2 regions of the Pseudoalteromonas sp. LC2018020214 genome follow, and region 2 is predicted to be linked to the other one. Evidence: predicted binding sites of a transcription regulator. Region 2 holds the regulator's gene; the other holds the start of a gene.
What was found. The regulator ArgR, encoded in region 2, controls arginine synthesis, uptake and breakdown. The targets are predictions, from matches to a motif close to ANTGAATANNTATTCANT.
Positions count from the first base shown of each region.

Region 1: a site for ArgR is predicted at 4,100-4,117, ahead of argC (N-acetyl-gamma-glutamyl-phosphate reductase). Genes of this name have one in related genera too.

Region 1 covers NZ_CP066804.1:896,375-912,793, reverse strand. Annotated here, with positions in the region: gene JG479_RS03985 (argininosuccinate synthase) at 32-1,234, opposite strand; gene JG479_RS03980 (ornithine carbamoyltransferase) at 1,231-2,163, opposite strand; gene argB (acetylglutamate kinase) at 2,171-2,938, opposite strand; gene argC (N-acetyl-gamma-glutamyl-phosphate reductase) at 2,939-3,949, opposite strand; gene argE (acetylornithine deacetylase) at 4,174-5,322, shown strand; gene JG479_RS03960 (hypothetical protein) at 5,376-6,308, opposite strand; gene radA (DNA repair protein RadA) at 6,384-7,769, opposite strand; gene JG479_RS03950 (PilZ domain-containing protein) at 8,133-10,610, shown strand; gene serB (phosphoserine phosphatase SerB) at 10,631-11,659, opposite strand; gene JG479_RS03940 (AhpA/YtjB family protein) at 11,812-12,432, shown strand; gene JG479_RS03935 (TatD family hydrolase) at 12,399-13,166, opposite strand; gene pdxH (pyridoxamine 5'-phosphate oxidase) at 13,188-13,826, opposite strand; gene argS (arginine--tRNA ligase) at 14,289-16,031, opposite strand; gene prfC (peptide chain release factor 3) at 16,092-16,419, opposite strand, start outside.
Region 2 covers NZ_CP066804.1:3,201,412-3,217,830, forward strand. Annotated here, with positions in the region: gene JG479_RS14235 (NAD(P)/FAD-dependent oxidoreductase) at 1-662, opposite strand, end outside; gene JG479_RS14240 (S8 family peptidase) at 991-3,117, shown strand; gene JG479_RS14245 (peroxiredoxin) at 3,223-3,696, opposite strand; gene galU (UTP--glucose-1-phosphate uridylyltransferase GalU) at 3,827-4,711, opposite strand; gene JG479_RS14255 (DUF3718 domain-containing protein) at 4,996-5,373, opposite strand; gene folA (type 3 dihydrofolate reductase) at 5,452-5,943, opposite strand; gene cgtA (Obg family GTPase CgtA) at 6,017-7,174, opposite strand; gene rpmA (50S ribosomal protein L27) at 7,313-7,570, opposite strand; gene rplU (50S ribosomal protein L21) at 7,587-7,898, opposite strand; gene ispB (octaprenyl diphosphate synthase) at 8,321-9,292, shown strand; gene mdh (malate dehydrogenase) at 9,378-10,310, opposite strand; gene argR (transcriptional regulator ArgR) at 10,536-11,003, shown strand; gene JG479_RS14295 (Dyp-type peroxidase) at 11,011-11,910, opposite strand; gene JG479_RS14300 (ABC transporter ATP-binding protein) at 11,959-13,008, opposite strand; gene JG479_RS14305 (ABC transporter permease) at 13,009-14,640, opposite strand; gene JG479_RS14310 (Fe(3+) ABC transporter substrate-binding protein) at 14,640-15,644, opposite strand; gene JG479_RS20200 (hypothetical protein) at 15,832-15,960, shown strand.

The sequences.
Region 1 (16,419 bases), 1.4 Mb from region 2:
AGTGCCCCTTTTATAAGGGGCTATAAATAATTTACTTTTTAGCCAATGCTGAAATTCTGCTTGAAAGCGAGAATAAACGAATAAAGCCTTCAGCGTGTGACTGGTCATATACATCATCTTCGCCAAATGTAGCAAATGCTTCGCTGTATAAGCTATTTGGTGATTGCTTTTGAACCGCAGTTACTTGACCTTTATATAGCTTAAGTACCACTTCACCTGTTGCCACTTTAGAAAGTGCTTCTGCACCGGCTAATATAGAATCTTTAAGTGGTGTAAACCAACGTCCGTCGTACACTAAATGTGAAAATTCACCACCTAGTACTTCTTTCCATTTACGGCTTGCTTTATCAAGCACTAGCTCGTCAATGGCTTGAAGCGCAGCCATAATTACTGTGCCACCTGGTGTTTCATAACAACCGCGTGACTTCATACCTACTAAACGGTTTTCTACAATATCAACACGTCCAACGCCATGAGGCGATGCAATATCGTTTAATTTAACTAAACAGTCATATGGTTTAAGTTCTTCGCCATTTACAGCAACCACTTCGCCTTCAACAACTTTTAAAGTTACTAGTTCTGATTTATCTGGTGCTTGCTCTGGAGAGTTAGTCCAAGTCCATACTTGCTCAGTTGGTTGACACCATGGATCTTCAAGCTCACCACCTTCGTGCGAAATATGCCAAGCGTTAGCATCACGGCTATAAATTTTTGTAGCAGATGCTGAACACGGAATGTCACGCTCTGCTAAGTAATCAAGTAATGATTCACGACTCGATAAGTCCCACTCACGCCATGGCGCAATTACTTTTAAATCTGGAGCAAGGGCTGCAAAACATGATTCAAAACGAACTTGGTCATTACCTTTACCAGTACAACCATGAGAAAGTGCATCAGCACCTACTTTACGTGCAATTTCAACTTGTGCTTTAGCAATAATAGGACGCGCCATAGACGTACCTAGTAAATAAGTACCTTCGTAAATTGAGCCCGTTTTAAGTGTTGGGTAAATGTAATCACTTACCATTTCATCTTTTAAATCAACTACGTAACATTCTGAAGCACCTGAAGCGATTGCTTTAGCTTCTACGCCTTCAAGTTCTTCTGCGCCTTGGCCTACATCCGCTACAAACGCAACAACTTCACAACCGTAGTTTTCTTTTAACCATGGCACGATAGCCGATGTATCAAGACCACCTGAATAGGCTAAAACGACTTTTTTAATTGAACTCATAGGTGTTCCTTAACAAAATTTGGATTTAGTAATGTAACTAGCAAAGCATTTTGCGCGTGCATGCGATTCTCTGCTTGTTGAATAATTTTCGATGCTGGACCATCCATTACCTCAGAGGTAATTTCAAATTCACGGTGTGCCGGTTGGCAATGTAATACCGTAGTTGCACCTGTTTGATCTAGCAATGCCTGATTTAATTGATAAGGCATATATTTTTCTTTAACTTGCTCAAGCGGTGTTGTATCACCCATTGATACCCAAGTATCTGCATATACAACGTTTGCACCCACAGCCGCTTCAACACGGTCACTTACCATCACTGATGCGCCATTCATTGCCGCTATTTGCTCTGCCTTTTTAAGGATTTGCGAATCAGGCGAGCTGCCTTTTGGCGTTACAGCAACAAAATCAGTGCCAAGCGTTGCCGCTAAAAGCATTAATGAATGAGTTACATTGTTGCCCTCACCTAAGTAAGCCACTTTAAGCTCGCTCACATCGCCGTGAACTTCTTGAAGCGTTAAAAAATCAGCAAGAGCTTGGCATGGGTGGTATAAATCACACAAACTATTTACTACCGGTACTGATGCGTATTCACCTAATGTAGTTAATGTGCTGTGCTGATTTACGCGTGCAACAATACCATCAGCCCAAGTAGAAATATTAAGTGCGAAATCTTTAATTGATTCACGTGCCCCCATAGCGCCATTTTGCTGATCTAAATAAACTGCATGGCCACCAAGGCGGTTAATACCTATATCAAACGATAAGCGAGTACGTAAACTTTGTTTTTCAAACAATGTTACGATTGATTTTCCCGCTAATACGTTGCTGTATTTTTCTGGTTTTGCTTTTATATCTTGCGCTAACTTTAATAAATTAAGTGCGCCTTCTTGGTCTAACTCTAAACCCGTTAAAAAATTCTCAAACATAATAAACCTATGGTGTAATCTTAGTTCCGACATGCTCGCCTTGTAGCAGAGCAGTTAAATTTTCTGGCTTTTGCCAGCTGGAAATATACACACCGCGTCGTAAATGTTGGGCAGCGTGAAGGCTGGTCTTAACTTTGACCTCCATCCCGCCCACAATTACTCCATTTGTAATTAAAGTATCAATGTGTTTTGTGTCAAGTTGATGTAACGGCTGTTTATTTTCGTCAAGCACTGCTTCAACATCCGTCATAAAAATAAGCTCAGCATTTAAGTTACTAGCAATAGCCGCTGCTGCTTCATCTGCATTTACGTTGTACCAAAGCCCTTGCTCATCAAAGCCTATAGAGCTAACAATCGGTAGGCGACCGATTTTAAGTAAATCATTAACAATAGAATCGTCGTTGCTTTTACATTTACCCACTAAGCAAAGCGCTTTTAGCTTTTGAGTGGCAGTAACACCTGCCTCAAAAAGGCTTAAGCCCACAGGCTTGTGCCCAGCACTAATAGCTTGAGTCATTAATTGTTTATTAGCGCAACCTGCGAGTGCACCCACTATATAAGGCATTTGCTCTGCTGGGCTAATACGTAATCCTTGGTGTTTAGCACTGGCAAAACCCGCTTGTTTTAACCATGTATCAACTAAAGCGCCACCGCCATGTACAATGACAAATTCATCATTTGTTTGCTCACTTAATACATCAAACAACGCTTTTGCTGCATTTTCTGTATTAAGGACTGCACCACCTAGTTTAATTACCCACGTTTTTTTACTCATTTAAAACGCTCCTTTTAAACCAGTGGTATGATCTAAATTCATAGAAATATTAATACACTGCAAAGCTTGTCCAGCAGCGCCTTTTAATAAGTTATCAATAGCAGACATCACAATTAACTGCGTTCCTTGTTGCTGCCAGCCAATATCAACAAATGGCTGCTTAGCTACACCTTTAATTGAAGGTACTTTATCGCCTAATAAACGAATTAATGGCTCGCTCGAAAGTACTTGATAAGCCGATGCAACGTTTTCCTTGGTAACGTCTGGCTTAAGCTGTACATAAATAGTTTCTAAAATACCGCGCGGAAAATTACCTAAGTGCGGTGTAAACAACACTTTGTGGCCAAGGTGTTGTTCAATTTCAGGGCCGTGGCGATGGTTAAACAAACCATAAGGTGCAAGCGACACTTCACAAAAATGCGTTCCTACACTGGCTTTACGCCCTGCGCCTGTAACGCCCGAAACCGCATTAATAATAATACTTTCGCTGCTCAATAAGCCTGCTTGCTTAAGCGGTTTTAACGCATTAAGCGCTGCTGTTGGGTAACAACCTGCAACAGCAATTAGCTTTGCATTAGCGATAGCATCATGGTTCCACTCAGCTAGACCGTAAGCCGCTTCATTTAAAAGCTCTGGATGTTGATGCTCAAAACCATAGTAAGTAACGTAGTCGTCATTGTTTGCTAAACGATAGCCACCAGATAAATCAAATACCTTTTTACCCATAGCTAAAAATTGCGGCGCTAAATCAACACTTACTTTGTGATCGGTACATAAGCATACGTAATCAGCATCACTTTGAATGTCATCAAAAGCTGATACGCTAAGAGGAAGTAAAGGGCAGTCTAGTAAGCCAAGGTGCTCTGGGTATAAATCACTTAGCAATTTATTTTTATCTAAGCTACCCTCAGATACATAACAGCCTGTTAAAGTTAAGTTTGGATGCTTAGCAACTAAACTTGCTAACTCTGCGCCGCTGTATCCGCTTGCGCCAATAATCACTACATTCATTTGTTACTCGTTATCTTAAAATTAATTACTACTTATCTATAATGTTCGCTTAAACTAGCTTAGACGCTAATTAAGTCTTTTTTATTAATGAATTTTGATTATCGTCGCATTATTTTCATGGCGTTACTTTTAATATATTTATGCTTAAAAAGTGAATTGATATTCATCATAAATACTTTTATATTGTTATGCAATTAAATTGAATAATAATTTTGGATTTTTTTATGCCTTTGCCTTCGTTTATTTCCATGTACCAACAATTGATTGCAGCCCCTTCTATTAGTGCGATTGAAGACAACCTGTGTATGAGCAATAAAAACGTAATTGAACTCCTAGCCAGTTGGTGCGAAACAATCGGTTTTACGTGTGAAATTATAGAATTAGAAGGAGGTAAAGGGCGCTATAATTTATTAGCAAAACGCGGAGAAGGTGATGGCGGATTAATGCTAGCTGGTCATACCGACACAGTGCCTTTTGATGACAGTCGTTGGAACCATAATCCATTTAAACTTACCGAACTCGATAACAAATTGTATGGGCTAGGAAGTATTGATATGAAAGGCTTTTTTGCTTTTGTATTACAAGCGATTAGTGAACTTGATGAAAAGCAGCAAACTCAGCCTATTTTAATCCTTGCCACCGCCGACGAAGAAACAACGATGGCTGGTGCACAACAAATATGTAAGCACCCTAATTTAAAACCTGCGCGTTGTATAATAGGCGAACCTACTGATATGACGCCAGTATTTATGCACAAAGGCCATATGAGTACAGCAATAAGAGTAGTTGGTCGCTCTGGGCATAGCTCCGATCCCGAACGTGGTCTTAACGCCATTGAAGTAATGCATAAAGTGATTACAAAATTGATGATCTTAAAAGAACAATTAAAGCATAAGTATTCAATAAACCACTTCGAAATCCCTTATCCAACATTAAACTTAGGTAATATTCATGGCGGCGATAACGCGAATAGAATTTGTGGTTGCTGTGAAATGCATATAGATATGCGCCCATTACCAGGTTTAAGTGTACAAGAACTACAAGCATTAGTACTCGATGCAACGAAAGAGATAAATCAGCAATACCCAAATGCGGTGAGCGTTATTGATTTACATGAACCAATACCGGCATTTAGTGGGAGCACCGACAGTGCTTTAGTAAAAATGGCTGAAAAAATAGCGGGGCAAAAAGCGGTCGCGGTAAATTACTGCACTGAAGCGCCGTTTATCCAGCAACTCGGTTGTGAAACGATTGTAATGGGCCCAGGCTCAATTAACCAAGCACACCAGCCTGATGAATTTTTAGCGATGGAAAAAATAAAACCATCACAACAAATAATCACTGATCTTATAAAAGCAAATTGCTTTAACTAATAAGATTACAATAAAGGCGCCAATTGGCGCCTTTATTAATACAGAACTAAGGCCTAATCACCTTTAACTTCTAAGTTAATAAACTTAACTAGTTCTTCAGGTTGCCCTACTAGCATCATAACTTGTTGGTTAATTTCCATCATAGTTTTACCTTCAGGTAGCTTTGCAGACACACTGAATGAATTTAAACCTTTCGCAAAGCTGGTTAAAGCCTCTGCAATATCTTCAGTTACAGGAGCTTGTTGTAACTGTTGCTCTAGCGTCATTCCCATTTGCTCAAGCGTCATACCTTGCTTTTCAAGCTCGCTTGATAGTAAATCTTTTAATTTACCTTGGTTATTTAAGGCAAAGCTAACATTACGCGGCTCTAATTTACTCATTGCTTGCATAACAAGTGTTTGCTGCTGTAATTCTTGTTCATACGTCAGCGGTTGATCACCCGCTTCTTGCTGCGCCTTGCTAATAGCTAATGAAGCATCCATTAACGCTTTTGAATTAGCTAAACCCATATCCATATTAAAACTAACAATGTCTTTTGCATCAAGCTTAACTACTACATCACTATTGCCAGACTCTTCATCGTAATCAAGTGATGAATGTAAGTCGTAACTTGCCGACGCTAACATTTCGTTTGTATCAGCTGGTAATTTTGATACGAAGCTTTTATCAAACTGAAAGCTTTTTACATCAAATGATGTATGTGGTGATATTTTATCCGGCTCGTAACCAGTTATTTCAATGCTTTGAATATTAGCAACATTGTCACCTTCAGGGCTTATTACTTCCATGTTTGTTATTTCTACACTCTTTGAAATAACACTTGCCGATAAACCAGCGTATTTAAATGTAGCGCCAGTTTGCTCGCTTACTAAAGCAAGTTGCTTATCTACTTCTGCACGCACTTCTTGAGTTGCTACGTAGTTTGCGTAACTAACACCACCCACGCCTGCGGCCACAAGAGCTGCAACTATAACTAATTTTTTCATGTCATTTCCTTATTTAATTCTTTCTATAAAGTGTCTCAACTTAAGAGTAACACTGAAGAACATCACCGATAAGTGTTAATTAATCAAACTAAATAACTCATGTACGGTTTTTACAGGGGTAATTTTAGCGCCTAGCCCTTCCATCGATTTATGGTAATTGCGAAATGGAATATATATTTCTGTAAAACCATGTTGTGCAGCCTCTTTAACACGCGGTACACCACTGTCTATTGGGCGTACATCGCCGTTTAAGCTAAGTTCTCCCATAATACACGTGGTACGAGGTACAACAAATTCGTTTAAACTGCTAAGTAACGCGGTTACTAATGCTAAATCGATGCAGGTTTCTGTCTCATCAATTCTTAAACCACCCACAATATTAAAAAACGTATCGTGAAATATTTTAGTTTTAGTATGCTTACGTAATATACCGGTCAGCATTTTTATACGATTCATATTTAAACCAACACAAACACGCTGCGGAAATTCAGCTTCTGTTTCGGTAGTTAAACATTGAATCTCAAGCAATAAATTACGATTCCCTTTACGAATACAGGTAATAGTAGAGCCAGGTGAGTCGGTAGTTGAACCCGATAAAAATATTTCACTTGGATTATCAACGCTTAACATTCCACGTTCACACATTTTAAAAATGCCAACAGTATCAATATCACCAAAGCGGTTTTTATTTGCCCTAAGGGTTCGTATTTGCCCATCGTTGGTATCTATGTGTAAAAGCGCATCAACAATATGTACAAGTGTTTGAGGGCCTGCTATTTCGTTATTTTTATTTACGTGAGCAATAATGAACATGGTTACATCATTTTGCTTACAGTACTGAGTTAATGCTTGGGCGGCGCTTTTTACTTGCGAAGGCGAACCTGGGCTACCATTTGCCGTATCGGTTACAACAGCTTGAATAGAGTCAATAACAGCAAACTTAATTTTATTTCTCTCGAGCTCTTCGATGATGGTTTCAACGCTCGTTTCAGAAAGTAAATAAAGCTCGTCCGGGTTATAGTTTAACTTTAAACGATTTACCCTGTTTTTAAACTGCGATAAAGATTCTTCTGCCGTACAGTAAAGTGACGGCATCCGTTGTGACATTCTCGCCACTAAGTCAGATAGCAAAGTTGTCTTACCCGCCCCCGGATCGCCCGAAATTATATTAACAGAGCCAGTAGTCACCCCGCCGCTTAGTACGCGATCAAGCTCGCCGATTTCAGTTAGCTGCTTTTCAGCCTCTGATGTAGCAATATCATTGATTTTTTTAGAGCCACCACCAACACCACCAGCATAACCACCAACGTTCGCTCGTATTGATGCTTTTTTACTGTGCCCTGCTGAAGGCTTAAATTCCGCTAATGTGTTCCACGCACCGCAGCGACATTGACCCTGCCAACGTTGATAGTTCATGCCACATTCGGTACAAACAAATTCTACTTTTGCCGCTTTAGCCATTGATAACTTTACCTACTATTCTTTAATTAAAAAAATTCTTACTATTAAGCGCTTATTTTGCCATTTCAGGCATTTACTTAGCAACAAACTCTTGCCTGCTTAAAAATCTAGCGTCACAATCAATAAATACACATGGTGTTTCTTTTTAGCTATAATTTAGGGCATACTTTTTGCTTTGTAATAGTTTAAAGTAACTTGCCAATAAAATGGCAAATAACACATACATAACAAGAGCTAAACAGTAGTAACTCAAATAATTGTACCTATATTAATAACATAGAGCGATTTAACGTTTATTGAACTTCTAATAAATGGACTTAACAGTATACCTACTTTTTCAATTAGACGGTGATGGTTTTATAAATGGCTGATGACATAATGCTCAAACACGAAGACCTCGTGAATGAGTTAAAAACATATTTAGGCAACGCTAAATTTGATCTAATTTTCAAATCAAAAACCGCAGGGTTAACCAAACCTGAGCAATTTTTAATGAAAATGGAAATGTCGCGTTTATCTCAGCCAGTGGCACGTTTTGTTGATCTTCGTGGATTAGTGACAGGCCAAGTAAAACCATATGAGCATAACGGCAAGCAACACTTTATGGATGACACAGCCATTGAAGTGTTTGAAAAAGCGCTTAAACAACATGGTGAATACACCTTAGCTGTTTACGAAGCCGTAATGAATACAGAAAATAACCACCGCGTATTACAAAAACAAGCAGCCGAAAAATCAGAGTTACAAGAGCTAGAAAATAACTTAAACACTGAAGTAATTAAGTTTGCCTCTTACGAGAGCCGCCGTGAAGAACGGATGAATTACTCAATAAAAGTAACGATTGATTACAAAGATAAAAAGAACATTGCTGCTAGCACCTCAGATATATCTTTAAGCGGTTGTAAAGTTAAGCTTGCAACGCGCTACTCTATAAAAAAAGGCGAACTCATCGCAATGCGCTTAGTAGGCCTTGAGCAAGACTTTGAACTTGGCCTAAAAAACGGTATTCAATACGAAGTTGTTGCAGTAGAAAATATCTCTCGTGAATTTAATCACATCCGCTTAAAGCGCACTTATATAGAAAACAACGATGCCTTTAATGACTTTTTAGAAAGTTTTATTCATGGTAATAAGCGTCGTTATAAAGTAAATCTAGATAATACGCTCGATGCTGTAGTATCAAAGGGGTATGAGCAGTACTACATTCCTCGCGTAACGTCATTATATGTGTTTTTAAGTAAAAAAAAGGAGCAATATTACCCAAGCCTCAGCCTTACCACTGAAAATAATATTTTTATTCAGCGCTACTTTACCGATGAAAAAAAAGTACCGTGCTTGTACAATATTCTTAATCATCAGCGTATTACACAATTACTAACTCAAATTACCGCAGTAAAAGAAGATTACCTCTATACATTTACACATATATCATCAGGTAAAATTTATTACTACTCAGCGACGCGTACAGAGTTAAATAACAACCCTAAATTACGTGATCTATTTTTAGGTTTTGGTAGCCAAAAAGAGAGCTGGCAGTGCTTTAAAATACAAATAATGCCAAGTCATCCAGATGATTCTTTTATACCGCTTTCACTACCCAATAGTGCCGGTGAAAATATAGAAAAATTAAATAAGCCACCTTCACCTCGTGTAAAAGGCCTTATAAAAGATGTTAAGTATATTGTTGTACTTACAAATATTGGCAATAAAGCTGAGCAAGAAAATTATAAACAACTTACTTTTGATAAAGCATTAGTAAATCAGCTTAAGCACTTTGGCCACGCAAAACACAAAACACCACCCTACTTAGATATTGTGCCACTTGAATACGTAAATTTACGCTCGCATAAGCGCTATCTTTATAAAACACCAGTTAGTGTTACTATTAATGATGAGGTATTTAATGGCTATACACGTGACTTTTCGGTAATGGGTTTGCAGTTAGAGTGCGAACAACCTGCCACATTTAAAAAAGGCGATATAGTACTTTTAGCATTCCCTGAACTTCAAAAAATAACTAAAAAGCATAAGCTTAGTGAACTAAAGTACGAAGTAATGGCCATCAGTAAGTCATTTACTACTATTAACCTAAAAGCAAATCGTATTGCTGATTTACCCCATGCTGGCGTGACCTTTTTCACTCAGCTAATAGAAGGTAATAAAGACAAACTTAAAGTATCTGAAGAAGCACCTAAAGTAGAAGGCTTATCTACCGCACTTAGAAATATGGTTACAAAAAGCGTTTGCCAATTTCCGCTATATTTACACAAAGAAGCTGCACACTTTAAAACCGGCGCAATTGGATATGGGTTATACGCCAGCCCTATTCACGTAATTTTGCAAAACTTTGGTTTATTAAGTAACAAAACTGACTTTTCGAGCATTCTGACTGAAGAGCAAATTATTAATGTAATAACACCAAATATCAAAGATCGCAGCCGCCAAGATGCACCACTTGCTTTTACACTTGCTATTAACTTCGACCCTCGAAAAGGCAGTATTGAAGAGGCTATTGTTAGCCAATGCGCTTTAGGTGAAGACTACTCAAGCTTTTATAAACAAATTAGTAAAGGCATTACATCGCAACTTATATTCGTAATGCGTTTGTATATATCGCGCACAGGTCGCCCCGATACTGATTATCTTTCTAATGAGCTAAAATACGTAAGTCAGTACGCAATGCACAAAGCTAAAGATTTAGAAGAAGCCTTATGGGCCGTAGCTGGTGTGGGTGATGTAGTAGATATAACTGAAGAAGCGCTAAGCCATTTAGAACTTAAAAAAGAGCAAGTTGCACAAATGAGCCGCCGTAAGCTAATTTGGTTAAACCGCTTACGTTAAGCGGTTTAACTTAATTTATTTTAAAGTGTTGGTTGTTTTTCTAACGGAATAGCCAACATATACAACAATTGCAATAATGACCCTTCACAAATAGCCGCTTGTGCTTGCTCAACCACTTTAGGCTTACCATGCACGGCCACACCTAGGCCTGCTTTTGCCATCATCACTAAATCATTTGCGCCATCTCCAATAGCTACAGTTTGTGCTTTTTTAAGCCCTAGCTTTTGCTGAAGCACCTCTAATACGACCGCTTTTTGCTGCGCATCGACAATCGTACCCAGTACTTTACCTGTTAGCTTGTCGTCTTCAAATTCGAGCACATTAGCGTGCACTTCATCTAAATTAATCAGCTCTTGTACACGCTCTGCAAAAGGCACAAAACCACCTGAGGCAATCGCCAAATACCAGTTATGTTGCTTTAAAATTTGGCACAGTATTTTAATACCAGGCATCAATGGTAATGTACTTTTCAGTTCTTCAATTAAGCTTTTTTCAATACCTTCAAGCTTAGCTACACGCTGATATAAACTCTCACTAAAATCAAGTTTACCCGCCATTGCAAGTGCAGTTACAGAAGCAACTTCATCGTATACGTTCGCAAGGCGTGCTATTTCGTCTATGCACTCAATAGTTATTGCAGTTGAATCCATATCCATAACCAATAAACCAGGCTCATATAAATTAGGCGGCGTAGCAACTTGCACTAATTGACAATCAAGCGTGTTTGAAAATTCTCGTAGTACTAACGGGTTTATAGTTTTATCTGCATTTTGCGCGTAAAAACACAGTGCTGGTGCAAGCCCTAAATCAGGTTGGTATTGGCATATAGCGGTGACTTTTTGGTTATGTGTCGCTAAAAAGTCAACAATACTGGCAATGTGTTTTTCTGCAAAATCACCTGCAAATGCGATGCTAAATAACCCTAATGCTTTGTTTGGAATATAATCGAGAGGTGTAGATACACCACCACTATAGCTAAACCATTTATTTAGAGTTAAGTGTTGTAATGGTTGCTCAGCAGCTTGCTGTGCCATGTTGATTTGCGACATGGGATCTCCGTGTTTATTTTTATTTTCCTGATAGTTGGCATCTCAAAACTGCTATTCTCAACACTAAATTCGCCATCAGGTGGGGTTTAAGGTTATAGTTAGTGTAGTTGTAACATCAAATCAAAATGCTGTCAGTAGCATAAACGGTGACTATGAAAAATAACCATATTAAAAACCCTATAAGCGCATCCCAAAGAAAGCGACTCGTTCGCTTAATTCTTGCGGCTGGCTGTTTTGTATTACTAAGCTGGGTGGGTGTTAATAGTAGTTTTCAGAGTCACCAGTTACTGTACGATAGCGCCGACAGCACCGCAAAAAGCCTCACTCAGTTTATGGCTTTAAATGTTAAAACACCTTTAATCGAAAAAAACAAACCCCAGCTCAATGCAATTTGTAACGATATAAGTAAAGATGAGTTCGTGCTTTCGGCCACTATTTACGATCAACAGGGTATTTTATTAGCCAGTAGCGACAATTGGCAGTCGCATCATGTTTATGGTCAACTTTCTGATTCTACCCCCGGAATAAGTAAGTTAAAAACACCTTTTATGGAACCTGTTATAAGCGATGATGACCGCCCTATAGGTTTTGTATCTATTACTTATTTAACTCGCGCTGCAATATCCGACAGCCATAATCATTTTCATGACTTAGGCAGGCAGGTTTTACTAATGCTAGTGATTGCTTGTATATTTACGTGGCAGTTAGGCCGAGGGTTAAAACGTTGGCAGGTAAACCGCTATATGCAAAAAACATCTGAACAAGAATCATAAAGCTGCTTTGCAAGCGTCTCTCTTTCATTATGTGGCTTTAAACTACATAACGCGTCAAACACATCAGGTATATGTAATGGCGTGTTAACCTCCCCTTGGTAGCCACTTAACGGCATTGAAGGTGAATCTGTTTCAAGCACTAAGTACTCGGGCTCAATAGCGGCAATAACAGCACGGGTTTTAGTTGCACGTTCATAGGTAATAACACCGCCTACGCCAAGCTTAAAGCCCTGTTTGATATAGTACTTCGCTTGTTGGATTGAACCTGAAAATGCATGAATCACTCCCCCATTTTTTGGCTTACAACGTTTAAACGCTTGCGCAATTAAATCATGGCTTTGCCTGTGATGTACAATGAGCGGTAAGCTTAGCTCATTAGAAAGCTTTATTTGCTGTTCAAATAAATAAGTTTGTTTAGAGAGGTTTTCAATGCTTCTATCAAGCCCACACTCACCAATAGCCACCAGCTGATGCTTATTTGTAGTTGCAAAGTCAAATAACGCTTCTATGTGCGATTCTTTATGTTGCTCTAAGAAGTAAGGATGTAGCCCTGCCGCTATTTTTATACTTGGATAGGTTGCTTTGAGCTCTATAAGAGTATGCGATTGAGCAAGCGTAATACCCGGTACAACAAACTGATTAACTCCCTTTGCGACGCACTCGCCTATGAGCGATTCACGACTTGAATCAAACTCACTAAAATCGAGGTGGCAATGAGAGTCAATAAATTGCACGGTTACTTACTCATCTATTTATTAAGGATTTAAGCGTGTAATTTGCCAGCTATTATCTGCTTGGCGTTGATACATAAAACGATCATGTAAACGATGCGCCCCACCTTGCCAAAACTCAATTTTAGTGGGCACTACACAATAACCGCCCCAAAAATCAGGTAATGGAATTTCACCTTTAGCAAACTTATTTTTCATATTAGCAAAGGTTTCCATTAGTACTTTACGTGATGACACCGGACGACTTTGCGCTGATGCCCACGCTGCTAATTGGCTTTCTTTAGGACGAGATAAAAAGTACTTTGCCACAGCAGAAGTTGGTAATGGTTTAGCCTCGCCATAAACAATAACTTGGCGTTCCATGTGATGCCACGGAAAGTGCAAGGAAATTTTGTTATTGCCTTTAAGCTCCTGCGCTTTACGCGAACCTGTATTGGTAAAAAATACAAAGCCGTTATCATCCAGATGCTTTAAAAGCACTATACGCTGTGAAGGCTGACCGGTTTCATCAACAGTTGCTACAACCATCGCTGTTGGGTCGGGTAATTGGCTTGCTACAGCATGCTCAAGCCATGTTTCAAACTGCTTGAATGGGTCATCTTGCAAGTTATCTTCGCTTAACGCGTCTTGCAGGTATTCACGGCGGATATCTTCGAGTTTCATAACAAATCCTTTAAATAAAGACTTAGAAAAGAGCTTAGAGTAGCGCGCTTAAAACAATAGATATTGAGTAATAACAAATATTAAGATTCAGGTGTATACGATAGAAATAGCACCGAGTCTCGAGTGTATTCGATAGCAGTAAACATAGAGTCTCAGGTGTATCGTTGGGTTTCGTTTCACTCAACCCAACCTACAACGCAAACTACACATCTCTGCAAGTGTAGGAGTGCTAGCAAGGCGGTAAAACTATTTATGCCAAGTAGCATACGGTTTGTATGTGACTTAGGCTAAATAGTTTTACCAACGCAGCTAAAGCGAACTACACGCAGCAGACGGTTCACCTAAGTAGTTTAGCCTAAGACAAGGCATCCAACCCGACTTATCCCTATGAGCATACGGTTTGTATGTGATTAGGGTAAGTCGGGGTGGATAACGCAGTATTAGGTTAAAATACGACGGTGATTACATTTGCTCCATAACTTCAATGCCTAGCAAATCCAATCCCGTTTCTAGTGTTTTAGAAACCAAATTACACAACACTAAACGGCTATCGCGCACGCTTGGCTCTACGCCTTCTTTAAGTACTGGGCAAGCTTCGTAAAATGTCATGTATAAGCTTGCAAGCTCGTATAAGTAACCACATAGTACGTGCGGTGTTGCTTCGCTGATCATTAAATCAAGTACTTCTTCGAGCTGTAGTAGCTTAAGTGCAAGTGCTTTTTCTTGAGGCTCAACAATTGCAACGTCTGAATTTAATGTAGCAGCATCAACGCCTGATTTGCGGAAAATACTGCGTACACGTGTATAAGCATATTGTAAGTAAGGAGCTGTTGCGCCTTCAAAACTTAGCATGCTGTCCCAGTTAAAAATGTAATCACTGGTACGGTGCTTAGAAAGGTCGGCATATTTAACTGCGCCAATACCTACTTTACGTGCAATTTCGCTGCGATCGCTATCACTTAAATCAGACTCACGTTCAGCTAATTTTGCTGCTGCGCGGTTAATTGATTCTTCTAATAAATCAGCAAGTTTTACTGTGCCGCCAGTACGTGTTTTAAATGGTTTATTATCGGCGCCCATCATGGTGCCAAACGGGCAAAACTCGTAACTTGTTTCGTCTCTTAATAAACCAGCTTTACGCGCTGTTAGCTCTACTTGGTTAAAGTGTAGATTTTGACGTGCATCTACAAAAATTAAGATGCGATCAGCACCTAATTTGTTTGAACGATAGTCACATGCCGCTAAGTCTGTTGTTGCATATAAAAAACCACCGCCAGATTTTTGTACGATAAACGCTGATGGCTCGCCATCTTTATTAGCTAGCTCATCTAAAAACACCACTTGCGCGCCTTGCGACTCCACGGCAATGTTTTTATCTTTAAGTAGGCTAATAATATCGTTAAGCTCTGCATTGTATGCGCTTTCAGCCATAATATCGGCTTGAGTAAGCGTTACATTCAAACGCTTGTATACTTCTTCAGAGTGTTTAACTGAGGTGGCTATAAATAGTTTCCAAAGTTTTTCACAATGCGCATCGCCGCCTTGTAATTTAACAACGTAGTCACGTGCTTTATCTGCAAAGCCTTCTTCGTCGTCAAAGCGTTTTTTAGCATCGCGGTAAAAAGTTTCTAAATCAGCAAGCGCAACAGTATCTAAGTCAACGCCTTGGCTAATTTGATCTTCTAAATGCGCGATTAACATACCAAATTGCGTACCCCAATCACCCATGTGATTTTGACGCACAACCGTATCGCCTCTAAATTCAAGCGCACGTACAATTGAGTCACCAATAATAGTTGAACGTAAATGGCCTACGTGCATTTCTTTAGCTAGGTTTGGTGATGAATAATCAACAACAACTTTTTGTGGCTTAGCGTGCTCGTTTACAGCTAGTTTTGCATCATTGTTAGCCGCTTTAACGCTTTGCGCTAAAAACTCAGGCTTTAAATGGATATTAATAAAACCTGGGCCTGCAATTTCAGTCTTTTGTGCAATATCGCTTACATCAAGGTTATCAATAATTTTTTGTGCAAGCTCACGCGGGTTGCTTTTCATTTTTTTAGCTGCGCCCATGGCTGCATTAATTTGGTAATCACCAAATTGTGGACGCGTGCTTTGCGTTACTGCCGGGTTTGTGTCTTCAGGTAAGCCTGCACCGACCATAGCTGCAATGGCTTTTTCAATTAAAATAGTACGAATATTCATATTTTTTTACCTTTATAAACCCGCCAAAGCAGGTTTTCTTTTAATTCTTGTAAATGAGCTCTAGTTTTCGCGTGTATGGCTAAACGTTACTTCTGGGTAACGTTCTACCGATAAGTTAAGGTTTACACGGCTCGGTGCAATGTAAGTTAAGTTATCACCGCCATCGAGAGCTAAATTGCTTTCGCATTTACGTTTAAATTCTTCAAACTTTTTAACGTCATTACTGCTTACCCAGCGTGCCGTATTCACGTTTACGCCTTCATAAATAGCATCAACGTTATATTCTGCTTTTAAACGCGCTACAACCACATCAAACTGAAGTACGCCTACCGCGCCTACTATTAAGTCGTTATTAATAAGTGGTCTAAATACCTGTACAGCCCCTTCT
Region 2 (16,419 bases):
CCGTCTTCGCTTGAAACTTCACAAGGAATGCTAATTCCCGAGAGCCCTTCAAAACGCTCTTTATCATGCTGATGCAAAGTAAACGGCACAAGTGCAGCCATAGTTGGTAACACGCTTAAGCCAAACTGCTCTGCAATTTTATAACCTATTGGTGTAGCCCCTAGTTTTGGCATAGTTAAGCCACCTGATGCTATAACTAACGACTCACACCTTAAGGTTTCTTGCTCTGTGGTAACGCTATAGCCGGTTTCGGTTTTTGATACGCTGATCACTTCACTGCGTAGTTTTATATTTACCCCGGCCCACTCACATTCGGTCAGTAAAATATCAACAATGTCTTGTGCATTGTTATCGCAAAAAAGCTGACCTAGTGTTTTATGATGATATGCCAAGCCATGTCTGTCTACCAGCTCAATAAAGTCATGCTGTGTATAGCGACTTAAACATGATTTAACAAAATGAGCATTTGCGCATAAGTAGTTATCAGGGGTTGCGTTTTCATTTGTAAAATTGCAACGCCCACCACCACTTATTAAAATTTTACGACCTGGTTTTTTCCCCATATCAAGTACTGTAACGCTTCGGCCACGGTATCCAGCTTGCGCTGCACACATTAACCCTGCTGCTCCCGCACCTATCACAATTACATCTACTTGACTCATTATTTTACCCTACTAAAAAATTTTTCCGATTATAGCAAAGTTTGATAGCTAACAACGTAGCATTTAAATTATTAGCAATAACACAACAAAAACGCATCAGTAATAAGTCGGAAATAATTACCCGCACAACAAACCAACCCTTTATACTTATTTTTAATTTATATGACAAATACTAAACAACGAGTAAACTGCTAAAAACCTGAGTTATAACTAAATGAAAGAGGTACATAATAAATTGATATTTTAACCTAGTTAACAGATCGTTTACTTTTGTTCCCGCATCGTGATCTTACATCACGAAATAATAAATAAAAATCTAGGGATAATTATGACAACAAGTAAAACTTTTAAAAGATGCGCAATTGCAATTACAGTTAGTACGCTTTTTGCTGCAACATCTGGCATGGCTCAATCAGTTTCAAGTTCAATGGCCGAAACATCGGCTAAACTACAAAGCCAAGGCGGTTTCGAAACTCAGTTCATTATTAAATATAAAAATAATAACGAAATGGCGAGCCTCTCAACTGCAGACGCAAGCCCAGCTAGCATGAAAAAGCGCGCACAAAGCTTTGTTAAAAACTTCGCTTTTAAAAAAGGTAAAGTAAAAGCAAAATACGTTCGTGCAATGGCACTTAATAATCATCACGTAATGCGTGCTGATAAAAAATTAAGTGCGGCTGAGGCCCAAGAGTTTATGCAAGAAATGGTTGATTCTGGCAATGTGGAATACATTGAAGTGGATCAAATGTTAAAGCCGTTTTCAACTCCTAACGATCCACGTTTTGATGACCAATGGCACTACTACGAGCAAGCCGGTGGTTTAAACTTGCCGACCGCATGGGATACCGCAACGGGTAGCGGTGTAGTTGTAGCTGTACTAGATACGGGCTACCGCCCTCATGCTGATTTAAACGCTAATATTTTACCGGGTTACGATATGATCTCTAACCTTTCGGTAGCTAATGACGGTGGTGGTCGCGATAGCGATGCACGCGATCCTGGTGATGCAGTTGCTGCGAATGAATGTGGCACTAACGGTGCACAAAACTCTAGCTGGCATGGCACGCACGTAGCCGGCACAGTTGCTGCGGTAACCAATAACGGTGAAGGTGTTGCAGGCGTAGCTTATAACGCAAAAGTAGTGCCTGTTCGTGTACTCGGTAAGTGTGGTGGTTTAACCTCAGATATTGCAGATGGTATTATTTGGGCATCTGGTGGAAGTGTTTCAGGTATTCCTGCTAACTCAAACCCTGCTGATGTAATTAATATGAGTTTAGGTGGCAGCGGTTCATGTAGCTCTACAACTCAAAATGCAATTAACACAGCACGTAGTAACGGCACTGTGGTAGTTATTGCTGCAGGTAACGATAACGATAACTCAGCAAACTACAACCCAGGTAACTGTAACGGTGTAGTAAATGTAGCCTCAGTGGGCCGTAATGGCGGCAGAGCTTATTACTCAAACTACGGTAGCAATATTGATGTTGCAGCACCAGGCGGCGCACAAAGCTTTGCAAACGACTCTGAAGGCGTTCTATCAACATACAATTCAGGTTCGTCTACACCTTCAAGCGACAGCTATGGCTTTTCACAAGGTACATCAATGGCTGCGCCTCACGTAGCAGGTGTTGCGGCACTTATTAAGCAAGCAAAACCAGATGCAACGCCTGACGAAATAGAAAGTATTTTAAAATCAACTACCCGTTCGTTCCCTGCAACATGTACTAGCTGTGGTACGGGTATTGTTGATGCTGCCGCAGCTGTTGCAGCAGCAAGTGGCGGCACTACTCCACCTACAGGTGGCGATAGCGAGCTTATTAATGGTGAAGCTAAAACAGGTTTAAGTGGGGCTGCAAATGCACAAGCATTTTACACGATGACAGTACCAAGCGGTGCAACTAACGTAACATTCACTATGAGTGGTGGTACTGGCGATGCTGATTTATACGTACGTGCAGGCAGTAAACCTACAACTACTACCTATGATTGTCGTCCATATAAAGGCGGTAATAGCGAAGAGTGTTCTATTGATAACCCTACTGCGGGAACTTACCACGTAATGCTTAACGGCTACTCTGCGTATTCAGCTGTTAGCTTGGTAGGTAATATTACTGGTGGTTCATCATCGGGTGGCGGTTCAGGTACTCCACAAGCAGGCGGCGGCACTATAAGCGATGTGTCAGCCAATACTGGGCAGTGGAAACTTTACACGTTAGATGTACCAGCTGGAATGAGTACGTTTACAGTAACAACATCGGGTGGCAGTGGCGATGCTGATTTATTTGTAAAATACGGTAGCCAACCAACAGCAAGCTCATACGATTGCCGCCCTTATAAAAATGGCAATGCAGAAACATGTACATTTACTAATCCACAAGCAGGTACTTGGCACTTAAGCGTTAACGCTTATAGCACTTTCTCTGGTTTAACGCTTAGCGGGCAATACCAACCGTAATTTAAAGTTTGGGCCTTTAATAAAAAAACCGATGTTGTTGCCAACATCGGTTTTTCAATAATAACTAGCAGATTAGTTAAAGCTAAAATCTACACTTTATTACTGTTATAGCTTCTCTAGTACTGATTCTGCGCGGCTTACAACAAACTCTTTGTCTTGTTCTACAAATAAACCTGTTACTAGCGCATTTTCAATAATCATAGCGTAACGCGTTGAACGTATACCACCAAAACTAGCAGTATCTTTATCAAGCCCTAACGATTTAGTGAAACTTCCATCGCCATCCCCAAGCATTGTAATTTCTTGCGCGTTTTGTGAGTCACCCCATGCTTTCATAACAAATGCATCATTAACGGATACACAGTAAATAGCATCAACACCTTTTGCTTTAATTTTATCAGCAAGGGTAATAAATTCAGGTAAATGGGCATTTGAACACGTTGGTGTAAACGCACCAGGTACTGCAAATAACACGACTTTTTTACCTTCAAACAATTCTTTATTTGTAAGAGATTGCATACCGTCGTCAGTTAATTGCGTTAACGTCACTGCTGGTAATTCTTGGCCTTGCTCAATCATGGTAATTCCTTGAAAAGATTAATACAGAATAAGTAACAATCGTACTACGTAGCCTACTACTATGTATAAAAAGTACGGCTAACTTAGTAGCTCAAAACAGCCTACCATAGAACGAAGAATACGCGCTGTATTAAGGTAAATTCAAATCATTTATAAAACTTGAAAAATCATTACCTAGCTTTTCATCTCGCAGACTGTACTCAACAATTGCTTTTAAGTAGCCTAACTTATCTCCACAATCGTGAGAGCGACCACTCATATGAAATGCTTCAACGGTTTCTTGTGCCATTAATGCGTCAATAGAATCTGTAAGTTGTATTTCACCGCCAGCACCTACAGACGTTTTTGCAAGTAGAGGCCAAATATTCTTACTCAGTACATATCGCCCTACAACAGCTAGATTAGAAGGCGCTAAATCTGCATCAGGTTTTTCAACCATTGCTTTAATTGCAGCACTTTTACCTGGCATTAACTCAACACCGTTTATATCAGCAATACCATATTTACTAACGTCTTCTTTAGCTACCGGCTCAAGCATTATTTGGCTTGCTTGAGTTTCTTTAAAGCGTTTAATCATGGCCGCTAAGTTTTCAGTTTCTTGGTCCGCAGTATAGGCATCAAGTATCACATCAGGCAGGAGCACAACAAAGTTGTTATCACCAACTATTGGTTTTGCGCATAAAATAGCATGCCCTAGCCCTTTAGCTTCACCTTGGCGTACACTCATAATAGTTACATCATTTGGACAAATAGAGCGAATTTCATCTAATAAAGCTCGTTTAACACGCTTCTCAAGAGTCGCTTCTAATTCATAACTTGTATCAAAGTGGTTTTCGATTGCATTTTTAGAGCTATGCGTAACTAATACAATATCTTTAATACCAGCGGACACACATTCGCTGACAATATATTGAATTAGAGGCTTATCGACTATTGGGAGCATTTCTTTTGGGATAGCTTTTGTCATAGGGAGCATTCTCGTCCCTAAGCCAGCTACTGGAATTACAGCTTTCATATCTGTCCTTAGTGATTAAGTTTGTAAATAAACTAGCAGATACAAAATAGATACCAGCTGAATAAAGTTACCTCTTTTGAAGAAGTAAATTTGAAGCTGCTTTTAAAGTGAAGACTCTACACTTTAGGAATATAAAATAGATAGGTAAATAGTGAACTTATTAATGATTTTGTTGTGGGGTGAGATTACATTAGCTAAACGAAAAAAGCCTGGGTTTGCTATAAATAACAAACCCAGACCAATAAATTTCTAACTAAAGGTAGAGTTGCAAAACCTTTTTATAATTAAAGACCTGCACGATCTTTAATTACTGCAATAAGTGGTGAGCTGGCAAAATTACCTTCAGCCCAAGCAATATCAGCACCATCTGTTAACGCACTTTTTGATAAGTTTTTAACTATATACTCACCAGTATCTACTGCATTACTAGCAACAGCATGACGTAATAAGTTATTACCATTACATTGTACTGCATCATAAATATTACGAATTTTTACACGAGAGCTTTTAAGCTTGCTGCGTAATCGGTTTTTATCGTCTGCCGCAATATATTCACAAATAGATACTGCTAATTGATCTTCAGCATTTACAGGTGCTGTATACGAAAACGAACTAACAGCTACAACGGCAGTAAGTGCAACTAGCTTTGGTAATTTAAACATGACAAACCCTTTATAATACTTTGTTCTTATATAGACTATCGAATATTATATCAATCTATCAAAATTTACGCAATAATGTTAACGTTCTTTATATAAAGTTACGAATTTATAACTAGATAAATTCTTGTCATCCGGATGGTTTTCTTGCTCTTCTTTCACGTACCAATTAGCAACTTTATTGTAATCTGGAAACTGTGTATCGCCTTTTACATCTAAATCAATAAAAGTTAGATACAGGCGTTCTGCTTTTGGTAAAAATTGCTCATAGATATTACCACCACCAATAATCATTACTTCTTCAGCAGTAGTAACGAGTTCTAATGCGGCATCTGGCGTAGTTACTACTTCAATACCCTGTGCAGTATATTCGCTGTTTCGAGTAATAATAATATTACGGCGCCCAGGTAATGGACGGCCTATAGACTCAAAAGTTTTACGACCCATGATCACAGGCTTACCCGTAGTGACCTTTTTAAAATGCTGAAGATCTGCAGGTAAATGCCATGGCATTTTATTATCTAGACCAATTACACGGTTATTTGCCATTGCTGCAATCATTGAAATTATCATAATAAAAACCTAGTACTTTATTCTTAAACAAAGAAAAAGGAGCATAAGCTCCTTTTTAGTAAATTCTATTTAATTAACGCTCGTAGACAACTTCTACGTCGTAATCATCTTCATCCCAGTCATCCCAATCATCATCATTTCCCTTACCTTTAGTGGCTTTTTCATGATAGGTATCCCACTTAAACTCAACTTCTTCATCTTCCACTTGTACAAACTTCTCTTTAGGCATGCTATCAAGTAGTGTCATTATGTTGTGGATTAATGGTTGAGTGTTAAGTTTATTAATTGCTGAAATGTGATAGATATTTTCAGTTTCGCCCAGCTCTTCTGCAATCGATTCGCATAACGCTTTTGCTTCATCCTCTGGTAATAAATCTATTTTATTAAATACTAACCAGCGTGGCTTCTCAGCTAATTTAGGGCTGTATTGGTGCAGCTCGTTAATAATCGAAAACGCATTATCAACAGGGTTTGAACCATCTACCGGCATTACATCAATGATGTGTAATAACACACGACAACGCTCTAAATGTTTCAAAAAGCGAATACCTAGGCCTGCGCCATCAGATGCACCTTCAATTAGACCCGGAATATCGGCTATAACAAATGATTTATTTGCTTCAGGACGTACCACACCTAAATTAGGAATAAGCGTCGTGAATGGGTAATCAGCTACTTTTGGTCTTGCTGCAGATACACTGCGGATAAACGTAGATTTACCGGCATTTGGCAATCCAAGTAAGCCAACATCAGCTAATAATAGTAACTCTAATTTTAAGTTACGTACTTCACCTGGTGTGCCTAATGTTTTTTGACGAGGTGCTCGGTTAGTACTTGATTTAAAACGCGCATTCCCCAAGCCGTGGAAACCACCTTTTGCAACCAAAATTCGTTGACCATGTTGCGTTAAATCGCCAAGCCCCTCTTGGGTATCAACATCCATGATGCGCGTGCCTACAGGCACCATAACAAATAAGTCATCAGCTTTTCGGCCTGTACAGTTACGGCTACGACCGTTAGTACCACGTTCAGCTCTATGGAAGCGCTCAAACTGATAATCAATTAAGGTATTTAAGTTTTCATCAGCTTGTAGATAAACACTACCACCGTCTCCACCGTCACCGCCGTCTGGTCCACCATCTGGAACATATTTTTCACGACGGAAAGACACGATGCCGCTGCCACCGTCTCCAGCTTCTGCGCGAATTTCTACTTCATCTACAAACTTCATGATTACTCACTTTAGGGATTGGCTTGTTTAATAACTCTATTATATACCCAAGCCAGCACAAATGCAGGCTTGGGTATATATTGGTTGACTACAAAACAAAAAACCCCGCAAAGGCGGGGTTTTTAACTACCTTACTGATTACTCAGTTACGATAGTTACGTATTTACGGTTTAAAGGACCTTTTTGTTCAAACTGAACTTTACCATCTGCTTTTGCGAAGATAGTGTGGTCTTTACCGATACCTACGTTAGTACCAGGGTGGAAACGAGTTCCACGCTGACGAACAATGATGCTACCCGCTAGAACTGATTCGCCACCAAAACGCTTAACACCTAGGCGTTTGCTTTCTGAATCGCGACCGTTACGAGTACTACCAGCTGCTTTTTTATGTGCCATTTCTAAGTACCTCTAATTAAGCGCTAATGCTAGTGATTTTAACTTCAGTGAACCATTGACGATGGCCCATTTGCTTACGAGAATGCTTACGGCGTCTAAATTTAACAACCTTAATCTTCTCACCGCGACCATGTGAAACAACCTCAGCTGTTATCTTGCCACCGTTTACGAACGGTACACCGATCTCGATTTTCTCACCATCAGCAACTAAAAGTACTGAATCAAATTCTACTGCCGCACCAGTTTCAACGTCTAATTTTTCAAGACGAATCGTTTGACCTTCAGTCACACGATGCTGTTTACCACCACTTTGGAAAACCGCGTACATAATTAACTCCGTCTGTGCACCCTCAAATCGGCGCAACTAAAATATTCTTCGATAGGGCGCGAAGTTTACGCTAACGCGAAATAACTAGCAAGCCTATTTTGTAATTAAAATGAATAAAAAGTAGCTGCTTTGAGAGCAATTCAATATTTACCCCATTTTATATTAATTGGCCCTTTTGCCAAGCGCTTTTTAACTCTTAACCGAAATAAATTAATGTACTCAAATATGACCCTCACAGCTCAATATCTAAGCACACCATAAACTGTATATTGATTATCAATTAATCAGTTATCTTGGCTAATTCAGTCTAAATTAAGTACTTTAATAGTGTTTTTTCAATCAATCGTCACAAAATATCGAGCTAGTGCATTTTTTGTTGTACAATCTGCGCCGTTCACACATAAAAATTGGCTCGGAGATCAATGGATATAAAAGCTATCCAGGCGTTAATCGAAAGCGATATGAATGACGTCAATCAACTTATACATGCGCAAATGCGCTCAGATGTGGCGTTAGTTAATCAGCTTGGTTTATATATAGTTAGCAGTGGCGGCAAACGCGTTCGTCCAATGCTGGCTATTTTAGCAGCAAAAGCGCTCGGTTATCAGGGTAAAGATCACATAACACTTGCAACAATTGTTGAGTTTATCCATACAGCAACGCTATTGCATGATGATGTTGTAGATGAATCAAACTTACGACGTGGCACGCCTACAGCAAATGCTGAATTTGGTAATGCTGCTAGCGTATTGGTTGGTGACTTTATTTACACTCGCTCATTTCAGCTTATGGTTGGCCTTGGAAAAATGCAGATTATGCAAGTACTTGCCGATGCAACAAACATTATTGCTGAAGGTGAAGTATTGCAGCTGATGAACTGCAATGACCCAGATACGACTGAAGCCAGCTATATGCAGGTTATTTACTCTAAAACAGCTAAATTATTTGAAGCAGCTACAGGCCTTGCTGCCATTATCACAGAGCAAGACCAAGCGACACTTGATGCACTAAACCTATACGGCATGCATTTAGGTACTGCGTTTCAACTAGTAGATGACGTACTCGATTACAATGCAGATGCTGAGCAGCTAGGTAAAAACATTGGCGATGATTTAGCTGAAGGCAAACCAACCCTTCCGCTTATTTATGCTATGCAACATGGTAGCGAGCAGCAAACGCAGCTCATTCGTGATGCAATAGAGCACAGTAATGGTATGGAGCATTTAGAAGAAATTTTAACTGCACTAAAACAAACTAATGCGCTTGAGTTTACAATGCAAAAAGCAGAGCTTGAGGCCGAAAAAGCCATTGCCTGTTTAGACTTTTTAGCTGAGTCTGACTATAAGCAAGCACTTATAAGCCTTGCCCGTATTGCGGTTGACCGCGACCACTAGTTTTAACTAGTTACACAGTGTGACATTAATTCTGAGCAATAAAAAAGCCTGCAAATGCAGGCTTTTTTGTTGCTTAAACCGGCTATTACGCCATGAAATCAACACCTTCTTTGATGTCTTTTTTCAGAGTTTCAAGCATGTCATTTTTTGCTTTTGTTTCAAATGCGCTTAGTTCGCCGTAAGAAAGAATTTCTTCTACGCCGTTTTTACCTAAACGTACTGGATGTGCAAAGTACTCTGCATCGCCATTTTCAACAGCAACGTAAGCGTAATCTACAACTTCTTCACCTTGTAGGCCTTTAACTAAAGACATACAAAAACGAGCTGCAGCAGCACCCATAGATAGCGTAGCTGAACCACCGCCTGCTTTAGCATTTACAACTTCAGTACCCGCATTTTGGATACGTGGAGTAAGTGCAGCAACTTCTTCATCAGTGAAAGAAACACCTTCAACTTGAGAAAGTAGAGGCAGAATCGTTGTGCCTGAGTGACCACCAATTACTGGTACTTTTACAGTTGCTACGTCTACGCCTTTAAGTTCAGCAACAAATGCTTCTGAACGAATAACGTCAAGCGTAGTAATACCGAATACGCGTTTAGCGTCGTAAGTACCTGCTTTTTTGAATACTTCAGCAACAATTGGAACTGTGCCATTTACTGGGTTAGTAATAATACCTACTAACGCTTTAGGGCAGCTGGCAACAATGCCTTCTGCTAAAGTTTTGATGATGCCAGCATTTACATTGAATAAATCAGCACGATCCATACCTGGTTTACGTGGCATACCCGCTGGGATAAGAACGATGTCAGAACCTTCAAGCGCTTTATTTAAATCGTCTGCGCCAAAGCCTGCAACTTTAACATCTGTTGGGATGTGAGAAAGGTCAACCGCAACACCTGGTACTACTGGTGCAACATCATAAAGTGATAATTCAGAGCCAGCTGGTAAGCCTGTTTTTAATAATAAAGACAACGCTTGGCCGATACCGCCTGCAGCACCTAATACAGCAACTTTCATTGGAATTCTCCGTAATTTGAGGTAGGAAACATTTGTGGCTCTTAAGATAATGAAATTAGCGACTAAAAACAAATTTATCCTGTCTATTTCAAGTATATTTTCGACCATAGTCGTAAACTTATGTGATTTAACGCATCAAACTGGCAAGTTAACTAAACAACTGCTGCATAATTATTCATTTTTGTGTAGAATTTGCGGCATAAATAACAAAAACGAATAAAGACTATGCAACCACAAGATAAACAAGAAGCACTGGTAAAAGCATTTAAATCACTATTAAAAGAAGAAAATTTTGGCTCTCAAGGCGAAATAGTTGATGCGTTAAAAGATCAAGGTTTTGACAATATAAGCCAAAGTAAAGTATCACGCATGTTAAGTAAATTTGGCGCTGTACGCACACGTAATGCCAAACAAGAAATGGTTTACTGCTTACCTGCTGAAATGGGTGTACCTACGGCTAAAAGCCCATTACGCCAATTAGTAATCGACATTATGCACAACGAAATGATGATCATCATTCGTACCAGCCCAGGTGCTGCTCAGCTTATTGCACGTTTATTAGATTCATTAGGTAAAGCAGATGGCGTACTAGGAACTATTGCCGGCGATGACACTATTTTTATCGCTCCTGCTAAAATATCTGAAATAGATGTAACACTTGAACGCGTTCGCATTTTATTTGATACGGTTTAATAGCAAATTAAATTTGTTTTAAAAACCCTATTGAAGGTGCAAAGAAAGCAGAGCCCATATCGGCTTGAGTAAAATCAAGCCAGTGGTCGTAGCAATCCCCTTCCCCTAAACGACTATTAAGTACTTTTTCAAATGCGGTGCCCGTACAAGCGCATGTAATTGATAACATTCCCTGCTCATACACGTCGCCATAAGGCATGCTTTGATTTAATAGTAGCGGTTGTCCGTGTTCGTCTTTTAGCTCACTTCGCGAAGCATGGCTGGTTTCGATCGCTGGGGTAATTAGCGTGTTATCAAGACGCGTACGTCCCATTATTTGCTCTTGCTCACTCAATGATAAGTGCTGCCACATAGTTAAGTCATGCTTATAACGCTGTACATGAATATAACTCCCCTGATCTTCAAAGCTACCAGGGTTGCTGATTAAAGCCGTAGCGCGCTTTTTTCTTCCATGTGCGGTGTCGCCACCATAAATAAAACCGTTAAAATCACGACCATCTAAAAAACGAAAATTACGAATTTGCTCCACCAGCTCTACATCGGGGGCAAATAATTTTAAAATTTGCAGCGCAAATAAATGGTTAACGTCTTCGCGGTCAGAGCGAATTTGCACAAATAAATCGCACGGTTGTACGCTCATTTGATGATCGCTATGGTTTATATTGGGAAAGCTCTGTAATTCGCTTGGGATGTATTCAGGGAGGATATGCGGCCAATATTGCGCACCAATAGCAACCATACAAGAGAGCATTGATTCTGAAAATTGATCGCTAAATTCTTCTTCAATAGCGCTTACTTGTTTTAACTTTGCGCGAAGTGATTCATCTTGACCATCAAACACATTAAAAAATAAGTGCAAACCGTGTAAGTTTGCTTCAGCACAAATCCCTGATTGCGCTTGCGCCATTGTTATTCCTTAGTTTTACAGATAAAAACACAGCGAATAACAAATTAATTACGATTCGAAAAAATTCACCGTGTGAGGTTTTATTTTTATTATAACCTGATCATTATTTTCAAATGACTGGCCATATTGTGCAGCAACTTCAATTTCTTGTTCATCAATAACAAGCGAATAAACATACGCCGAACCAATAAAGCGACGACTTATGATTGTAGCTCGCTTGCTGAATTTGTCACTTTGGTTATCTGCCACTAATTCTATTTGATGAGGGCGCACATATATAAGCCCTGCACTTACATTATGCTTACTCTCAACATAAGATTCGACTAAACCAAATGGTGTTTTATATTCAGTTGCGGTTAACACTTCTGCGCTTAAGTATATGCCCTGACCCAGAAACTCTGCAACCTCCTTTGAACATGGAGATGCAAAAAGCTGCTCAGGCGTGCCTTGTTGCTCAATTTTACCGCGATGCATAATGGCAAGTGTATCTGAAAACGCAAACGCCTCTTCTTTTGAGTGTGTAACAAACACAGCAGATACTTGAGTTGCCTTAATAATTCGACGTATATCGGCAATTAATTCAAAGCGTACTTGTGTGTCGATGTTTGAAAAAGGCTCATCAAGGAGTAATAAACTAGGTTTATAAGCTAATGCACGAGCGATAGCGACGCGTTGCTGTTGGCCACCCGATAACTGATGTGGAAACCTGTCAGCACAGCCAATTAAATGCACAAGCTTAAGCATTTCATCAACGCGTTGCTGCTTTTGAGCTTTGCTCATATTACCAAGCCCAAATGCGATATTATTTGCCACCGTTAAATGAGGAAACAACGCATAATCTTGAAACATCATGCCGATGTTACGATGCTCGGGTGAGACAAACGATTGCTCATCACTCACTAATTTACCGTCTATAAAAATAGACCCTTGCTTGGCTTCAATTAAACCTGCAATCGCCTTTAATGTGGTTGTTTTTCCGCATCCACTCGCCCCGAGTAGGCAAACAATTTCGTCTTTACCCACTGTTAAATCTAAATCGTGAATAACCTTTGTGCCGTTATAGTGGTAGCTCACGCCTTGTAAAATTAAACTACTCATTTAACTACGCTGCTCCATAGAACGATTAATAAAATACAAAGGAATAAATCCAACAATAACAATAAATAATGCAGATATTGAAGCAAGCTCTAATTGCTCATCACTCACATACTGAAATACATGAGTAGCTAAGCTTTCAAAATTAAACGGTCTGAGCAATAGCGCAGCTGGCAACTCTTTCATACATTCAATAAATACCAATAGGGCTGCAGTGAGTAACCCTCTTCGCAGTAAAGGTAGATGCACTAAACGCAGCGTTTGCCCTTGGCTTTTACCCATTGATTGGCTTGCCATATCAAGTGATGGACTAATACGTAAAAAACTCGACTCAATTGCTCCGTGTGCAATGGCGTAAAACCTAACAATATAAGCAATAATAATAGTAAGAATGCTACCTGTAAGCAGTAAGCCAATATCTAAATTATACGGCTCGAGCGCTGTGTTAATGGTGTTCTCTAACAATGTAAGAGGTAACAAAACCGCAATAGCGAGTACAGTTCCTGGTAGCGCATAGCCTGTGCTTGCTAAACGCCCAGGAATAAGCGGATACGTTTGCTTTGCCACACGCTGATAAAAAACCACAAAAACACTCAATGTAATGGTTATAACACTTACAACCCCTGCCACTTTTAAACTTTGCCAAGCGTAACTAAAAAACTCTACATCCCATGCTTTATCAAAGTAGGTAATGGCGTAATTTATAAGTACTGCAATAGGAATTACAAAAGCGATAAGTAAAATAAAGCTACAGAATGCCGTTGCGAGCCAAGCAGACTTTCCTTTTAATACATAGAGCGATTCACTATTTACACTTGATTGGCGCTCAAATACCGCTTGGTTTCGGCGACTAAAACGCTCTGCCATTAATGCTAAAAATAACAGCAGTAACATCACACCCGATATTTTAGCGGCCGCTGTAAGTGAGTAATAACCAAACCACGTATCGTATACGGCAGTCGTTAATGTACTCACGGCAAAATAACTCACTGTTGCAAAGTCGGCCATGGTTTCCATACTAATAAGTGCAAGAGCCGCCACAATTGCCCCACGAGAGAGCACTAAGCTGACTTTAAAAAAGCTTTGCCAAGGAGATAACCCCATTAACTGACTAGCTTGTACTAATTTGAATGACTGCTCGCGAAGGGCCGTTTTAAAAATTAAAAATAAATACGGGTAAAGCACCAAGGCAATCATAACGATGGCGCCGGGTAGTGTACGTATATCAAAAAACCAATAGTCGCTAGGCGATTGCCAGCCAAACCATTCTCTCAGTGCTATTTGCACCGGGCCCGCATAATCTAACAAATCAGTGTATACATAGGCAATAATATAGGTAGGCATAGCAAGGGGCAGCATAAGTGCCCATTCAAACTGTTTTTTACCCGGGAAACTACAGTAAGCCGTTAGCCACCCAAGCGGCAAAGCTATGGCGCAGCTCAGGACGCAAACACCTAAAATTAACAATACGGTATTGGTTATGTAATCCCAAAGCACGGTATCCCACAGGTGAGAAAACACCTCAGAGCTACCTTGTAGAGATTCAAAAAGAAGAAAAAACAACGGGGCCGATAGTATTAAGCCAGTCGACCACGCAAAGAGCTGCCATTTAGACAGCTTAAATTTATTAGTCATTAAAGATCGAACTTCACCTCATCAATTAGCTTAAGTGCTAACGGACGATATTTACTAATCTCATCAAGTGGCAAGCTGTCTTCTTTAAAGCTACCCCAAGAGGCAACCAAACTTGATAATTCAACACCCGACTTAACTGGATACTCCATATTTAATGAGGCATACATGTTTTGTGCTTTGCTGTCGGTCATATATTCTATGAGCTTTAATGCATTTTCAGGGTTTTTAGCGTATTTGGTAATAACCGCACCCGATACATTTATATGTGAGCCACGATTAACTTGATTCGGAAAGTTAATATTTACGGCCTCTGCCCAACCTTTTTGTTCTTTATCTTCTAGCATTTTGCCAAGGTAGTAACTATTACCTAATGCCAAGTTACATAAACCTTCTTTAACAGCTTTAACTTGAGCACGATCGTTACCTTGAGGTTTGCGTGCTAAATTAGCCTTAACACCTTCAAGCCACTCTTTAGTTTGCGCTTCACCATGGTGTGCAATCATAGAAGCCACTAAACCTAAATTATATGGATGTTTGCCAGAGCGCGTACAAATTTGCCCTTTGTATTTAGAGTCTGCTAAATCTTCATAAGTGAGCTTAGGTAACTCACCAACTCGCTCTTTTGATGAATATACATTACGCACTCGCTTAGTAAGCGCAACCCATTGGCCATCACCGTCACGAAAGGCGGCTGGAACATTATTATTTACACTGTCACTTTTTATAGTTTGTGTTAATTTTAAATCTTCTAATTGAATAAGCGCGCTAAAGTTAGAGGTTAATACTAAATCAGCTTTACTGTGCTTGCCTTCGCGTTTAACACGCTCAATTAGCCCTTTTTTAGCAAAAACAACATTGGTTTTTATGCCTGTTTGCTTTGTAAAGTCTTCTAAAATTGGCTGAATTAAAAACGGTTGACGAAAAGAGTAGATGTTAACAACATCGTTTGCAAAGACTGGTGCCGATGCAACTACCCCTAAAACAAGTGCAAATACTTTCTTCATTATTCCACCTAAATAACTGTTATTATCAACGAATTCTACCGTGCTCATTCTAAAAGTGCACACTTTAAATAAATGTAAATATGTAAATAACGCCCAAAAAGGAAATACGGTGTAAGAGATCTCTTACGGATGTGACAGCTAATGAGTAAAAAACAAGATAAAAAACAACCTGAAAACAGTTAAGCCTATGAATTATATTAAATTTATTTTTATTACTATTGCAAAAACACTAATTGAATGTAGTTTTATCTCTATTTTAGTTGCTCTATTGCACTATAATTTACGCATCAACCAAGCAATGACGCTTATTGAGTAAAAGGAAATGGACTACTTACTCAACCAACCAATGATTAGGTTATCAGGACAACACGGATTTTAGGACAGGCTCAGGATGAGTATCACAACGCAATGTTGTAAAAAGGACAGCGTCAGGAAGATGCGAAAAGGATAACAACAAGGCTAAGTTGTTCAACAGGATGTTGAAGGAATAAATGGACAGGCCTTTAAGGCAACACAAGGGATTGGTTAAAACAAGGATACACTAGGAAGTGTAATTAATTTACCCTACAGGATGTTTAGGAATTAAAGGATACAGGCCCGGATGGTCTACATTACATAGAACTAAAAAGTAATATAGTAATAAACATGGATTAGTGAAAATTGGAGTTGATTAAGTTCAATTGCAGGATGCAGAAAATTAGAAGATTCCGCAAGCGCGCCTAGAGATAGAGCGCGCTTTTCTTTGTCTAAAATTTGGGTTGAGTAAAGCTCTGAG